One region of the Gordonia sihwensis genome, then DNA from elsewhere that is predicted to be linked to it. Evidence: riboswitches for the same ligand, from Rfam matches in the RefSeq annotation. Region 1 holds a riboswitch; the other holds the start of a gene.
What was found. A riboswitch is a leader RNA that binds a small molecule or an ion and turns the genes downstream of it on or off. The one in region 1 is predicted to bind S-adenosylmethionine.

Region 1 (7,569 bases):
CGACGTCGGCACCTCCGGTGCCGGCAATCCGTACGTCAACTCGATCACCGACACCCCGCCCGCCGGATTCGGGAAGCCGACGGCGAAGGTGAGGGCGTACCACCTCGCCGGCGGACTCAAAGAAGAGGCGGTTCCGGTGACTGCGGCCGGGACCGGCTGGAAGGTCTCGAACACGGGCTGGTCGGTGACCTCGAGCCATCCCGTCACGGCGTCGTTCACCTACGACATGCCGCTGTCGAAGTTTCCCGGCTTCCCGGTCACCAGCGGCGGCATCGCCGTCACCGGAACCGCCGGGGTCGAAGGCGACTTCCCCGGTCTCACCGCGTGCTTCCTGACTCGCCCGATGTCTCCCGGCGAGGCGATCGGCAGCGTCAGCGGCGATCTGTCCAGTTCCGGGTCCACCCAGGACATCATCAGCGAGGTGGTGGCCGGACTGGTCGGCGGCGTGATCGGCGGCATCGGCAGCGGAAGCAAATCGGCCAGCTGACCGGATGCGCCCCGGGTGGCCGCGGACCGCTCAGCCGAACACCGCGGTCACCGGGGCGTGATCGGACCACCGAAGGTTGTACGCGCCGGCTCGATCAACCCACGTCCGTTGCGCTCGTGCAGCCAATGCCGGCGTCGCGAGGTGGTAGTCGATACGCCAGCCGGCGTCGTTGTCGAACGCCTTGCCCCGCCACGACCACCACGCGTACGGCCCAGCGACGTCGCCGTGATGCTCGCGCGCCACGTCCGCCCAGCCGGCCTCCAGCAGTCCGGCGACCCATGCCCGCTCGTGCGGGAGGAAACCCGCGTTCTTGAGATTGCCCTTCCAGTTCTTGATGTCGCGCTCGTCGGGCGCGATGTTCCAGTCGCCCGCCACCACCGCCAGTCCCCCGGTGCCGAGCAGTTTGTCGAGGTAGGGCCGGAACGCTTCGAGGAAGCGGCGCTTCTCCTCGTACTTCTCGATGTCTTTCTCCTGCTCGGTCGGCGCCGCCCCCGTCGGCAGATACAGGCTCGCCGCGGTCACCGTCTCACCGCCGAAGTCGAAGTCCGCCTCGATATAGCGTCCCGCCGTGTCGAACTCGTCGCTGCCGAAACCGACCCGCACCTGCGAGGGTGCGCGGCGAGACAGGATCCCGACGCCGGCGCGGCCCTTGACCGACGATTCCGTGTGCACGAAGTGCCACCCGGCATCCAGCGCGGGCTGCAGCGCCTTGCGAGCGATCGCGTCGCCTGCCCTCACCTCTTGCATCAGCACCACGTCGGGTGCGGCGTCCTCGAGCCACGGGAGCATGCCCGGATTGTCGTCCGAGCGCTGCTTCACAGCGGCACGGATCCCGTTGACGTTGATCGTGGTGATGGAGAACGGTGTGGTCACGGGACCACCCTAGCGACCGCTTCGGACATCGCCCACGGGCTCGTCTCCGACCGGAACCGCGACCTCCCGCTGCGGCATCTCCTCGCCGGACCGCCGCGCAGCCGCCACCGCCGCCGCGAGCACCAGCACGCCGCCCACCGCGAGGACCGCACCGACCAGTGACGGTGCCCGGTAACCGAGACCGTGGGCGATCACCAGCCCGCCGACCCATGCGCCGAGAGCGTTGGCGACGTTCAGCGCCGAATGGTTGAGCGCGGCCGCGATCGTCTGCGCATCGTGCGCGACGTCCATCAATCGCGTCTGCAGCCCGGGGATGGCGGCCGATCCGGAACAGCCGACGAAGAAGGTCATGATCACGGCCGGCCACCCGGTGGACACCAGGAGCGCGAACAGCACCAGCGCCGACGCTGCGCTCGCCATGCCGATGGCGATGGCCTTGTCGCCCAGGCGGTCGGCGAGACGGCCGCCGAGGTAATTGCCGCTCACCATTCCCGCGCCGAACAGCATCAGCGCGATCGGCACCGCGGCCTCCGACAGTCCGCCCAGCGAGGTGAGCGCGGTGTTCAGATACGTGTAGAAGGCGAAGAAGCCGCCGAATCCCACCACGCCGACCAGCAGCGTCAGCCAGATCTGCCCGTGGCGGAGTCCGCCGAGTTCAGTGGCGGGATCGGTGGTGCGCATCGACCGCAGATCGGGCACCACGCGCCACAGCGCGAGCACCGTCACAGCACCGATCACCACGACGAGGGCGAGGGCGGCGCGCCACCCGAGCGCCTGGCCCAGCCAGGTGGCCGCCGGCACCCCGAGGACGTTGGCCACCGACAGTCCCATCATCACCTGCCCCACCGCCTGCGCACGGCGGCCGGGGCCGGCGAGGTGGGCGGCGACCAACGAGGCCACGCCGAAATACGCCCCGTGCGGCAGCCCGGCGACGAAGCGTGCGGCCATCAGCGTCGGATAGTTCTGCGCCACCAGACTCAGCGCATTGCCGAGAGTGAACGCCACCATGAGTGCGATCAACAGCGTCCGTCGCGACACCCGGGCCGCGACCACCGCGATCAGCGGCGCGCCCACCACCACGCCCAGCGCATAGGCGGAGATCAGGTGCCCGGCGGTCGGCTCACTGACGCCGAGGCTCGACGCGATGTTCGGCAGCAGCCCCATCGCGACGAACTCGGTGGTTCCGATGCCGAATCCGCCGAGCGCGAGTGCTCCGACCACCCAGCCCACCCGCCGAGCCGGATGCTCGCCGTCGCACGATGCCGCCACGTCCTGAGTCTCGGTGTCCACCCGATGCGCAACACCCGCACGCCGAGCGCCATTCCACAGACCGCGGTGACCTCCGACACCCGGAGGAGAGGACTACCGCAGCGCGGCCTGCAGATTGTCGTCGAGGGCGCCCAGGAACTCCTCGGTGGTGAGGTACGCCTGGTCGCCGCCGACCAGCAGTGCCAGGTCCTTGGTCATCTTCCCCGACTCGACGGTCTTGATGACGACGTCCTCGAGCTTCTCCGCGAACTCGCGCACCTCGGGAGTGTTGTCGAGCTTGCCGCGGTGGTCCAGACCACGCGTCCAGGCGAAGATCGACGCGATCGGATTGGTCGACGTCGGCTTGCCCTGCTGGTGCTGCCGGTAGTGCCGGGTCACGGTGCCGTGCGCGGCCTCGGCCTCACAGGTCTGGCCGTCGGGTGTCATCAGAACCGAGGTCATCAGTCCGAGCGAGCCGTAGCCCTGGGCCACGGTGTCCGACTGGACGTCGCCGTCGTAGTTCTTGCACGCCCAGACGTAGCCGCCCTCCCACTTGAGCGACGAGGCGACCATGTCGTCGATCAGCCGGTGCTCGTAGTGCAGCCCCGCGGCATCGAACTCGGCCTTGAACTCACGCTCGAAGACGTCGGCGAAGATGTCCTTGAACGCGCCGTCGTAGGCCTTGAGGATGGTGTTCTTGGTGGACAGGTACACCGGATAGTTGCGCTGCAGTCCGTAGTTGAACGACGCGCGCGCGAAGTCCTCGATCGACTTGTTGAAGTTGTACATGCCCATCACGACGCCGCCCGACTCCGGGATTCGGACGATCTCGTGCTCGATCGGCTCGCTTCCGTCGTCGGGCGTGTACGTGATGGTGACCGTTCCCGCCGAGGGCACCTTGAAGTCGGTGGCGCGGTACTGGTCACCGAAGGCGTGACGCCCGACGACCACCGGCTTGGTCCAGCCGGGCACCAGCCGAGGCACGTTCGAGATCAGGATCGGAGCGCGGAAGATGGTGCCGCCGAGGATGTTCCGAATGGTGCCGTTCGGCGATCGCCACATCTTCTTGAGACCGAATTCCTCGACGCGGGCCTCGTCGGGGGTGATGGTGGCGCACTTGACGCCGACACCGTGCTTCTGAATCGCGTGCGCGGCGTCCACGGTGACCTGATCGTCGGTCGCGTCGCGGGTCTCGATCCCGAGGTCGTAGTAGTCCAGATCGATGTCGAGGTAGGGGTGGATCAGCTTCTCTTTGATGAACTGCCAGATGATTCGCGTCATCTCGTCGCCGTCGAGTTCGACGACGGTGCCCTCGACCTTGATCTTGCCCATATGGCTCTGTGCCCTCCTCAGCAGTAGACCGCCGGCCACTCGTCCTCAAACGTAATACGGACGGTCGTTCGGCGCGGCGGGCTCCAAACAGAACGCGCGTACTGTTTTAACCAGCATATCCCATGAGCAGCTCAGCGACCGAGCGATCGTGCAAGCACCGCCGTGCCACCGCAGATCCGCGCCGAATGCACTGTGCGGCAGCAGTTCTCCTTGTACACAGCGCCGACGCGCCGAGACCGACCGCTCGCACCGGTCGCCGCTTTTGCGCGGTCCTACCACATCGCCCACCGAGTCGACAGATTTACGACCAGGGGCGGTGAAGCCGTTTCAACAGCCGCATCGAGTTGATATATCCTCAGCAACAGGTCATGAGTGTCAGCGCACAGCCCCGGCTTGCTGACCGGCAACCCTCCATCCGCGGTGGGGTGCTCCGGGTGATGACCTGGCTGCGACGGAAGTCGCCGCAGCAAGCGCGGGTCCGAGGGTCGGACCCAACATACGAGGCCCGCCCCGGGCCGCCGACCGAAGAAAGAGAATGACGTCTCATGTCTGACGCCGCGAATTGGAGCTTCGAGACCACCCAGGTGCACGCCGGGCAGGTAGTCGACGCGACCGCCAAGACACGCGCACTGCCGATCTACCAGACCACGTCGTACGTGTTCGACAACACCGACCACGCGGCGAACCTGTTCGCGCTCGCCGAGCCGGGCAACATCTACACCCGGATCATGAATCCGACGCAGGACACCGTCGAGCAGCGCCTCGCGGCTCTCGGCGGCGGCGTCGCGGCCCTCTTGGTGGCCTCCGGCCAGGCCGCCACCACCTACGCGATTCAGAACATCGTCGAGGCCGGCGGACACGTCGTCTCTAGCCCCCGCATCTACGGCGGCACATACAATCTCTTCCACTACACGCTGCCGAAGTTCGGCATCGAGGTCTCGTTCGTCGACGATCCCGACGATCTCGAGTCGTGGAAGTCGGCGATCCGGCCCAACACCCGCGCACTGTTCGGTGAGACCATCGCGAACCCGCACAATCAGGTCCTCGACATCGCCGGAGTGGCGGACGTCGCACACTCGCACAGCCTCCCGCTGATCGTCGACAACACGGTCGCGACGCCGTATCTGCTGAATCCCATCGAGCACGGGGCCGACATCGTCGTGCACTCGGCTACCAAGTACATCGGCGGTCACGGCACCGCGATCGGCGGCGTCATCATCGACGGCGGCACCTTCGACTGGCGCGTCCAGCGCGACGGTGAAGACCTGTTCCCCGGCTTCACCACCCCGGACCCGAGTTACAACGGCGTCGTCTTCGCCGACCTGGGGGCTCCGGCCTACGCGCTCAAGGCGCGGACGCAATTACTGCGCGACACGGGCGCGGCCATCTCGCCGTTCAACGCCTTCCTGCTGGCTCAGGGCATCGAGACGCTGAGCCTGCGCGTGGAGCGCCACGTCTCCAATGCACAGAAGGTGGCCGAGTTCTTGGAGGCCAACGACCAGGTCACCTCGGTCTCGTACGCCGGTCTCAAGTCGTCGCCGTACTACGAACGGGCGCAGAAGCTGCTGCCGAAGGGCGCCGGCGCGGTCATCGGATTCGAGATCGAGGGCGGCGTCGAGGCGGGCAAGGCCTTCGTGAACGCGCTGACCCTGCACAGCCATGTCGCCAACATCGGCGACGTCCGCTCGCTGGTGATCCACCCCGCGTCCACCACGCACAGCCAGCTCTCCCCGGAGGAGCAGCTGGCCGCCGGTGTGACGCCCGGTCTAGTCCGGCTCGCCGTGGGCATCGAGGGCATCGACGACATCCTCGCCGACCTCACCACCGGGTTCGCCGCGGCAGCGCGAGTCAAGTAGCCGTTGTCTCGTCCACTGCCGTTGTCTCGTCCACTGAAGGGAGGCCAGGTGTCGGTCAGTATCGACCCGGCCACGACGGTGAGCGACCCCGACTGGGCCACCCGTCCGGACGGAGCTCAGGTCAGTGTCTCGATCGGCGATCTGACTCTCGATTCGGGGGCCACGCTGGCCGACGTCACCGTCGCCTTCCAGAAGTGGGGCACGCCGACGGCGGCCCGGGACAACATCGTGTTGGCGCTGCACGCGCTCACCGGTAACTCGCACGTCGCCGGCCCGGCCGACGATCAGTTCTCGATGACCGGATGGTGGGACGGACTGATCGGGCCGGGCTGCGCGGTCGACACCGACGAATGGTGCGTGTTGGCGCCGAACGCGATCGGCGGCTGCTTCGGCTCCACCGGTCCCGGCTCCCTCGCTCCCGACGGCAGGCCGTGGGGGTCACGCTTCCCGCGGCTCACCGTTCGCGACCTCGTCCGGTCGGAGTCGCTCGCGCTGGAGGCACTCGGCATCAGCCGGCTGGCCGCCGTCGCGGGCGGCTCGATGGGCGGTGCCCGTGCCCTCGAATGGGCGGTCACCTACCCCGACGCGGTCGGCGCCGCGCTGGTGCTGGCGGTGGGCGCGCGGGCCAGCGCCGATCAGATCGGCACGCAGACCACCCAGATCGAGGCGATCAAGTCCGATCCCGCGTGGCAGGGCGGCGACTACTACGGGACCGGCCGCTCCCCCAGCACCGGAATGGGTATCGCGCGCCGGATCGCGCATCTGAGCTACCGAAGCGACCGCGAGCTCGACCAGCGTTTCGAGAACCGCCCCCAGGGGGAGGAGAACCCGCTGGTCGACGGCCGCTACTCCATCGCCAGCTATCTGGAGCACCAGGCCGAGAAGCTCAAGCGGCGCTTCGATCCGGGCGCCTACGTGGTGCTCTCGGACGTCCTCAACAACCACGACGTCGGCCGCGACCGCGGCGGCGTCGCGGCGGCCCTGGCCGGATGCAGCGTGCCGACCGTCGTCGGCGCCATCGACTCCGACCGGCTGTATCCGCTGTACCAGCTCGAGGAGATCGCCCGCGAGCTCGGCGACTGCGTCGGCGGGCTGCACGTGATCCGCTCCGACGCCGGCCACGACGGATTCCTCACCGAGTTCGAGCCGATCCGGGAACTCCTCGCGAAGACGATGGACGTCGCGCGCCTGCGGCGGTCGGCGGACTGAGCCGCACCCCGCAGCGCTCACTCTCACAGTTCCGTCGAGGTCACCCAGTACTCGGTGAACCGTCCGTCGCGGACGCTCAGGATGTCGTTGCCCGTCAGATACGAGATCTGTCCGTCGGACGTCGTACCCTGACCTGCCCACCGCCCGGCCACGTAGCCGTCGGCGGCGAACGGCCCGACCTCCACCTCGAAGACCAGGTCCCGGTAGGTGGCTTTCGTGGCGTCGACCAGTGCGGCGAGCTTGCCGGGACCGGCGACCTCCGCGCTCGGCCAGTGCCCGAGGAAGTCCTCGCTCACCAGTTCCTCGGCGACCGCCTTGAGACGTTCACGGTCGGTCGGCCCGTTCCACAATTCATCGATCCAGCGGCGATACAGATCGCATGCGTCGGCAGATTCGGTCATGCCTCAACCGTGACACATCACGGCGCCGACCCGGCGGAGGTGCTATGCGGTTCCGAGCGAGTCGATCGATGTGGCGAGCCAGAGCACGGTGCCGCCGAGCGCCGCCATGGCGCAGATGTCGAAGACGCGGCTGCGCACCTGCAGGAGGCCGACGCGATTCGCC
Region 2 (7,569 bases), 1.9 Mb from region 1:
GCACGCTGTTCGTCGAGTGGATCGACTACCCGAACGGTGCGCCCAATCCGCGCTTCGTCGACCAACTGCGCGAGGCCGGCGTGGAGCCGGACGACGAACTGCTGTTCCTGTGCCGCTCGGGCCATCGGTCCATCGGTGCCGCGGAGGCCGCGGTCGCCGCCGGATTCGGGCAGGCGTACAACATTCTCGACGGGTTCGAAGGCCCGATCGACGCCGACGGGCACCGTGGCGGGGCCGGTTGGCGCGCCGCGTCGCTGCCCTGGCGACAGTCATGAAGGAGTCTGTGAAATGAGCCGAGAGCTGCCCGACTGGGTTTCTCCAGAGACCGTCGCCGTGCGCGGTGGGATCCTTCGCTCCGGCTTCTTCGAGACCTCCGAAGCGCTCTACCTCAACAGCGGATACGTCTACGAGTCGGCCGAGGCGGCCGAACGCGCCTTCACCGGCGAAGAACAGCGTTTCGTCTACACCCGCTACGGGAATCCGACCGTCGCGATGTTTCAGGAGCGGCTCCGCCAGATCGAGGGGACGCAGGCCTGCTTCGCGACGGCGAGCGGCATGGCCGCGGTGTTCGTGGCACTGGGTGCGCTGCTGAAGAAGGGCAGCCGCCTCGTCGCGGCGCGCAGCCTCTTCGGTTCCTGCTTCGTGATCTGCAACGAGATCCTCCCGTCCTGGGGCGTCGAGACGGTCTTCGTCGACGGAGAAGACCTCGACCAGTGGGAGCGGGCCCTCGCCGAGCCGACGGACGCGGTGTTCTTCGAGACGCCGTCGAATCCGATGCAGACGCTGGTCGATGTCCGCAAGGTGTCGCAGATGGCGCACGCGGCCGGCGCGACGGTGGTGCTCGACAACGTCTTCGCGACCCCGCTGCTGCAGCGCGGTCTGGACATGGGCGCCGACGTCATCGTGTATTCGGGAACCAAGCACATCGACGGCCAGGGCCGGGTGATGGGCGGTGCGGTGCTCGGCACGCAGGAGTTCATCGACGGCCCGGTGCGGGAACTGATGCGTCACACCGGTCCGGCGCTCAGTCCGTTCAACGCGTGGGTGATGCTCAAGGGCCTCGAGACGATGAAGCTGCGCCTCGACCAGTCGGTCGCCACCGCGCTGCGAGTCGCCGAATTCCTCGACGCCGATCCCCGGGTGGCCAAGGCGATCTATCCCTTCCTGTCGTCGCACCCGCAGTACGAGCTGGCGCGCTCGCAGATGTCCGGCGGGGGAACGGTCATCACGTTCGAACTCGCCGACCGGCCGGGTCTTTCCGGCAAGGAGCGGGCCTTCGAAGTGCTCAACGGACTGCAGATCATCGACATCTCCAACAACCTCGGTGACGCCAAGAGCCTCATCACGCATCCGGCCACCACCACCCACCGGGCGATGGGGCCCGACGGCCGTGCGGCGATCGGTCTCACCGACTCGATGGTCCGGCTGTCGGTGGGTCTGGAGAGCGCGGACGATCTGCTGCGCGATCTGGACGCGGCGCTGGGCTGAGCTCAGGCGTCGGCACGCACCGGGCGGTCCGCGTCGGCCAGTGCACTGAGCACCGTCTGGAACTTCGCGGTAGTCTCGGCCACCTCGGCGTCGGGGTCGGAGCCGGCGACGATGCCGCCTCCGGCCCAGGCGCTGACCCTCGTGCGTGACGAGTCGAGCTCGAGACACCGGATCGAGACCACCCATTCCCCGTCGCCGGCGGCGTCGCACCAGCCGACGGTTCCGGCGTAGAACTCCCGCGGTCCTTCGACCTCCTCGATGATCCGCGCCGCGGCTTCGGTCGGTGTCCCGCAGACGGCGGGCGTCGGGGAGAGCAGCGCCGCCAGTTCCAGCGCCGTGATCGTCGGATCGGCCAGCTCTCCGGTGATCGGCGTCGCCAGATGCCAGACGTGGTTGGTGGAGATGGTCTGCGGCCGGTCGGGGATGGCGATACGGCTGCACAGCGGTTGGAGCAGGTCGCGCAGATAGTCGACGACGTACGCGTGCTCGCGCAAGTCCTTCGCCGAACGGCTGAGTTCCTCGGCGGCGTTCGGAACGGGACGGCCTCCGGCGTCGAACTTCGGGGCCGACCCCGCGTAGGGAACGCATTGGAGGATGGAACCGCGTTTGCGGAGCAGGAGTTCCGGACTCGCGCCGATCAGCCAGTTGCCGTCGTGTCCCGGCGCTGCGCTCAGATCGGCGGCGAACACCGTCGACCCGCCGGCAGTGGCCGTGAATCGGCCGATCAGTTCGGCAGGCTCGACGGCCCGGGTGAGCGACGCGCCCAGGCTGCGAGCCACGACCACCTTCTCGGCGGCGCCCGACGCGATGGCGTCGAGTGCGCGGACGACTCGCTCGCGGTGCACCGAGTCCGGGGTCACCGAGACCTCCGCGACCACCGAGCCGTCGACCGTCGCGGGAGTGGCTGCGGGGGAGAAGTCGACCCGTTCGGGGGCGATCAATGATGCGGGACCGCCGGTGTCGAAGCCGAGGGCGCCGCCGACGAAGTCGACGGTGCCGGCGGCGAGGGCCTCTCGCGCCTGCGCCACGGAGCCGAACGCGGCGCGCACTCCGAATCCGCGGGCGTTGAGATCGGTGTTCGACAGCAGAAACGACAGACCGGCAGGCACCTGGCCAGGTTACCCGCGAGAGCTAGACGGACTTCGTTGCTGTGATGCGCTTCTCCCTGATCAACCGCTTGAGGAGGTCGCGGCCCGCGGATCCGGCGGAGACGGGGTCGGCGCCCGCGTCGGCACCCGACATGTTGACGCAGGTGCGACCGTCGACGCTCGAGGTCGCGTACAGCCACTGCTCGGTGTGGCCGTTCGCGGAGTCGTCACGGCTCTTGGTCTTCCACTCGCCGACGGAGGCGGTTCCGGAGCAACTGTCGGCGAACACCACCACCGTGTGTACCGGGGTCCCCGAGCCGGATTCGCCGAGCGAGGTGAGGTCGTCGGACATCTGCGACAGCACCCGGTCGTCGTCGGCGGCCCGCAGCACCACGACGGGCGCGCCGTCGTTGGTGTCGGTGACGGCGGTCCAGCCGGCGGGCACCCGGACCTCCACGGACGTCCCGCCCTTGAGCGCGAACGTCCGCGTGGTCTCCGGCGCCGCACCGGTGTCGCTGTCGGAGTCCCAGGGGGCGAGGATCAGCAGCGTCGTCAGTCCGGCGACCACCAGTGCGGTCACCGCCACGATGCCGAAGAACATCGGCTTCGGACCCTTCACCGGCGGCTGCTGCGGCCACGGGCCGGGCGGGAAGGGGTTCGGTGCGTACGGCGGCTGCGCGGGTCCGTACCGGTGGGGCGGCCCGTACGGCGACGGCTGTGGCGGTTGTGTCAGGGGCGGTTGTGGCAGGGGCCGGCCGGGAGCGCCGCTCGGATACTGCGGGTCGGACGGATGAACCACGGGAGGCCTTTCTGAACAGGGATGTTGAAACCACGCTAACTGCGGATCCGCCGGTGATTACACCCGCCGTGGTTTTAATGCTTTCCGCGAATGACGCGTACCGGCATCCTTGACGGCGGGTCACGAGAACCGGTGCGAAGCCCTGGCTGGCCGGTCGGCAACCCTCCACCGCGGTGGGGTGCTCCAGGTGACGACCCGGCCGGCGTCGACCGACGTCCGGCAAGTGCGGAGATCTACTGGAGTCGTGTCATGACCGCAATCCTCGACCGGGCCGTGTGCCCGGCACCCATTCGTCCCCTCGCGCCGGTGGTCGGTGCCGACACCACGGTGCCGACCACCGCAGGGGGCGAGACCGTCTACGCGAACCTCGACTACGCGGCATCGGCCCCGGCTCTCGTGTCTGTCGCGGAACGGCTCTCCGGCGCGTTGACCGAGTATGCGAGCGTGCATCGGGGCGCGGGCCATCTCTCTCAGGTCACGACAGCGCGATACGAACAGGCTCGGGAGACCGTCCGGCGGTTCGTCGGCGGTCGAAGCGACGACACGGTGGTGTTCACGCGCAACACCACCGACGCCGTCAATCTCGCCGCGCACGTCACCCCCGGCGACGTGGTGGTGCTCGACATCGAGCACCACGCCAACCTGCTGCCCTGGACCCGGACGGGCCGCGCTCGCGTGGTGCCGGCGGCCCGCACCGTCGAAGAGACGGTGGGGCGGCTCGAAGCAGAACTCGCTGCCGCGCCCGCCGCGTTGCTCGCGATCACCGGTGCGTCGAACGTGACCGGCGAGGTGCTGCCGATCGGACGGCTGGCCGCGGCGGCGCATCGGCACGGCGCGCGCATTCTGGTGGACGCCGCGCAACTGGTCCCGCACCGCGCCGTCTCGATCGCGTCCTGGGGCATCGACTACCTCGTCTTCTCCGGCCACAAGCTGTACGCGCCGTTCGGTGCGGGCGTGCTGGTGGGCCGCGGCGACTGGCTCGATGCGGCGGAACCGTACCTGGCCGGCGGCGGCGCCACCGCCGACGTCGACCTCGACGGCGGAGTCGCGTGGCACACCGGTGCCGCTCGTCACGAAGCCGGATCTCCCAACACGCTGGGGGTGGTGGCGCTCGCAGCGGCGGCGCAGGCCCTGCAGGACATCGGTTTCGAGGAGATCGGCTATCACGAGCACCGGTTGCAGCAGCGTCTCGACGAGGGGTTGGCGCTGCTGCCCGGCGTGCATCCGCTGCGGGGCTTCGACGATGCGGCCGACCGCGTCGGTATCGCCGGCTTCACCGTGGAGAACCATTCCCCGCGCAGTGTCGCCGAATATCTGTCGGTGACGCGGGGGATCGGCGTGCGCGACGGCAAGTTCTGCGCGCATCCGCTGCTGCGGAAGCTGGGCTACCCCGACGGTGCGGTCCGGGCCAGCTTCGGTCTCGGGACGTCGTCGGACGATGTCGATCGTCTGCTGGCCGCGCTGTCGGATCTGGTGCGGCGGTAGATTTCTCGTCCGCTTTCACAGCGGGCGCGGTGGGGTTCGCCGGGCGCGGGACGTACGTCCATTTATGCCGAAATTTCTCAGTTGCGGCCGGGAGCCGGCACCTCTCATACTTGCAGAGCGCAATTAGTTGATTGCAGACTGCAACGAAGAGGGATGAGAGTGAAAGCGACGCCCGAACAGCTCGACGAGATGTTCGTCGCCCTCAGCCGATACACGCGGCTCAGGGATCGGGCGCTGCACACCGGAATCTGGAACGGACGCAATGGCTCACTCGAGACCGCCGCGTACCGAGCGCTCTTCGTCCTGCGGAACGGCCCGATGCGCTCGCGCGACCTCGCCGATCGGCTGGTGACAGACCCCTCGACCACCAGTCGGCACGTCGCGCAGTTGGTGAAGGAAGGATTCGTCCGGCGCGAGGCGCACCCCGAAGACGGGCGTGCGTCGCAGCTGGTCCTCACCGACGACGGCCGGGAGAAGGTCTGCGAGATCGCCGAGTCGAGACGACGACTCGTCGGCGAAACCGTGGAGGACTGGTCCGCGGAGGAGTTCGAGATATTCGTCCGCCTCCTCGGCCGGTTCGTCGACGCGGTCGAAACCCGAATCTTCCCCTGCACCACGAAAGCTGATTGATGAGTTCACCAACTGCCGCCGCGGACTTCCCCGGCCGGAACCTGACGCATCGTCAGGTCCTCACGATCATGAGCGGACTCATGATCGGCATGTTCCTCGCCGCGCTCGACCAGACGATCGTGTCGACGGCGATCCGCACCATCGCCGACGACCTGCACGGATACGACCTGCAGGCGTGGGTCACCACCGCTTACCTGGTGACCTCGACGATCGTGACGCCGCTCTACGGCAAGCTGTCGGACATCTACGGACGCAAGCAGTTCTTCCTGCTCGCGATCACGATCTTCATCATCGGGTCGCTCCTGTGCAGCATGTCGACGTCGATGTACGAGCTGGCCGGCTTCCGTGCGCTCCAGGGTCTCGGCGCGGGCGGTCTGTTCACGCTGGCGATCACCACGATCGCCGATATCGTCGCACCGCTGGAACGCGCCAAGTACCAGGGTTACTTCCTGGCGGTCTTCGGCACGTCCAGCGTGCTCGGCCCGGTGCTCGGCGGTTTCCTCGCCGGCGCGAACTCGATCCTGGGCGTCTCCGGTTGGCGCTGGGTGTTCCTGGTGAACGTGCCGATCGGCCTCATCGCGCTGGTGGTCGTCTACAAGGTGCTGAACTACCCGCAGCAGAAGCTGACCGGACACCGCACCGACTACTGGGGCGCTACCGCTGTCGCGGTGGCCGTCGCGCCGCTGCTGATCGTCGCCGAACAGGGCCGTGACTGGGGCTGGACGTCGCTGAACAGCGTCATCTGTTACCTGATCGGCGCCGCGGGTATCGCCGCGTTCATTGTGATCGAGAACAAGATGGGCGACGAGGCGATCATCCCGCTCCGCGTCTTCAAGAACCGGGTCTTCGCACAGGGCATCCTCGTCTCCCTCATCGTCGGTGCGGTCATGTTCGGCGGTATCTCGATGCTGCCCCAGTACTTCCAGGTGCTCCGTGGCTCGAGCCCGATGGTCGCCGGTCTGCAGATGCTGCCGATGGTGGCCGGCATGATGATCGGTTCCATCATGGCCGGCCAGCTGATCTCGCGTACCGGGCGATACAAGGTGTTTCCGATCATCGGCTCCATCCTGATCACGACGATGTCGTTCCTGCTGCACTTCGTCGACACGCAGACCCAGCTGTATCTCGTGATGCTGGCGGCGGCCGGACTCGGTTTCGGCCTCGGCAACCTGATGCAGCCGCTCATGCTGGCGATGCAGAGCATCCTGCCGGTCCGCGACACCGGTATGGCGACCGGCACCGCGACCTTCTTCCGGCAGATCGGCGGCACGCTCGGCGTCGCGGTCTTCTTCTCGCTGCTGTTCTCGACGATGGGCCCCAACATCGCCGATCAGCTCAAAGACGCGTCGGGCACTCCTGAGTTCACCGCGGCCGTCCAGCAGGCGGCTACCAGCCATGATCCGCAGGTGGCGGCCTTCGGTCACTCGTTGATCACCGCGGCGGAGGACCCCGGTGCCGGCGGCGGCGCCGGGGCGACGATGAAGGACACCTCCGTCATCGAGAAGCTCCCGAAGGAGTTGTCGGAGCCGATCAAGCGCGGCTTCGCGGACTCGATGGACAAGGTGTTCCTGTCGGTCTCGATCCTGTCGATCCTGTCGATCATCGGCACGGTGACGTGGTCGGAGGTCTCGCTCCGCCGCCCGCCGTCGCCCGAGAGCAAGAGCGACGACCCGAAGCCGGTCGCGGCCGACTGACCGGAGCGAGTCGCTGCGTGTTGCTGGGTCTCGATGCGCGTGCTCGCTGCGCTCGCTCGCTTACTCGATGAGCCTGGGGGCTGGGTGGCTTTTCTCAGGCTTGTTGAGCGAGCGTTCTCACCAGGCTTGTTGAGCGAGCGCAGCGAGTCGAAACGGTGTGGGGTCTCGATGCGCGTGCTCGCTGCGCTCGCTGGCTTACTCGATGAGCCTGGGGGCTGGGTGGCTTTTCCCAGGCTTGTTGAGCGAGCGCAGCGAGTCGAAACGGGGGACGGGCCGCAGACGGAAGAGGAGCAGGGCGCGGGTGCGCTCTGCTCCTCTTCGGTCTGTGCGGGGAGGGATCAGCCCTGGTAGCGGTCGACAGCCGCCTGGGCCACCTTGGCCGCCT

Region 2: linked by a shared signal. The riboswitch ahead of P5P27_RS16505 (aminotransferase class V-fold PLP-dependent enzyme) and the one ahead of P5P27_RS05125 (bifunctional o-acetylhomoserine/o-acetylserine sulfhydrylase) in region 1 are both predicted to bind S-adenosylmethionine.

What each region holds. Positions count from the first base shown of each region.
Region 1 is NZ_CP121248.1:1,071,985-1,079,553, reverse strand. It holds gene P5P27_RS05145 (hypothetical protein) at 1-487, shown strand, start outside; gene P5P27_RS05140 (exodeoxyribonuclease III) at 518-1,360, opposite strand; gene P5P27_RS05135 (MFS transporter) at 1,370-2,629, opposite strand; gene P5P27_RS05130 (NADP-dependent isocitrate dehydrogenase) at 2,723-3,940, opposite strand; SAM riboswitch class IV at 4,305-4,419, shown strand; gene P5P27_RS05125 (bifunctional o-acetylhomoserine/o-acetylserine sulfhydrylase) at 4,486-5,796, shown strand; gene metX (homoserine O-acetyltransferase MetX) at 5,845-7,005, shown strand; gene P5P27_RS05115 (nuclear transport factor 2 family protein) at 7,029-7,406, opposite strand; gene P5P27_RS05110 (DUF3017 domain-containing protein) at 7,449-7,569, opposite strand, start outside.
Region 2 is NZ_CP121248.1:3,443,509-3,451,077, reverse strand. It holds gene P5P27_RS16525 (rhodanese-like domain-containing protein) at 1-275, shown strand, start outside; gene P5P27_RS16520 (O-succinylhomoserine sulfhydrylase) at 289-1,488, shown strand; gene P5P27_RS16515 (isochorismate synthase) at 1,491-2,597, opposite strand; gene P5P27_RS16510 (hypothetical protein) at 2,620-3,195, opposite strand; SAM riboswitch class IV at 3,494-3,607, shown strand; gene P5P27_RS16505 (aminotransferase class V-fold PLP-dependent enzyme) at 3,625-4,860, shown strand; gene P5P27_RS16500 (MarR family winged helix-turn-helix transcriptional regulator) at 5,014-5,490, shown strand; gene P5P27_RS16495 (MDR family MFS transporter) at 5,490-7,184, shown strand; gene P5P27_RS16490 (inorganic diphosphatase) at 7,523-7,569, opposite strand, start outside.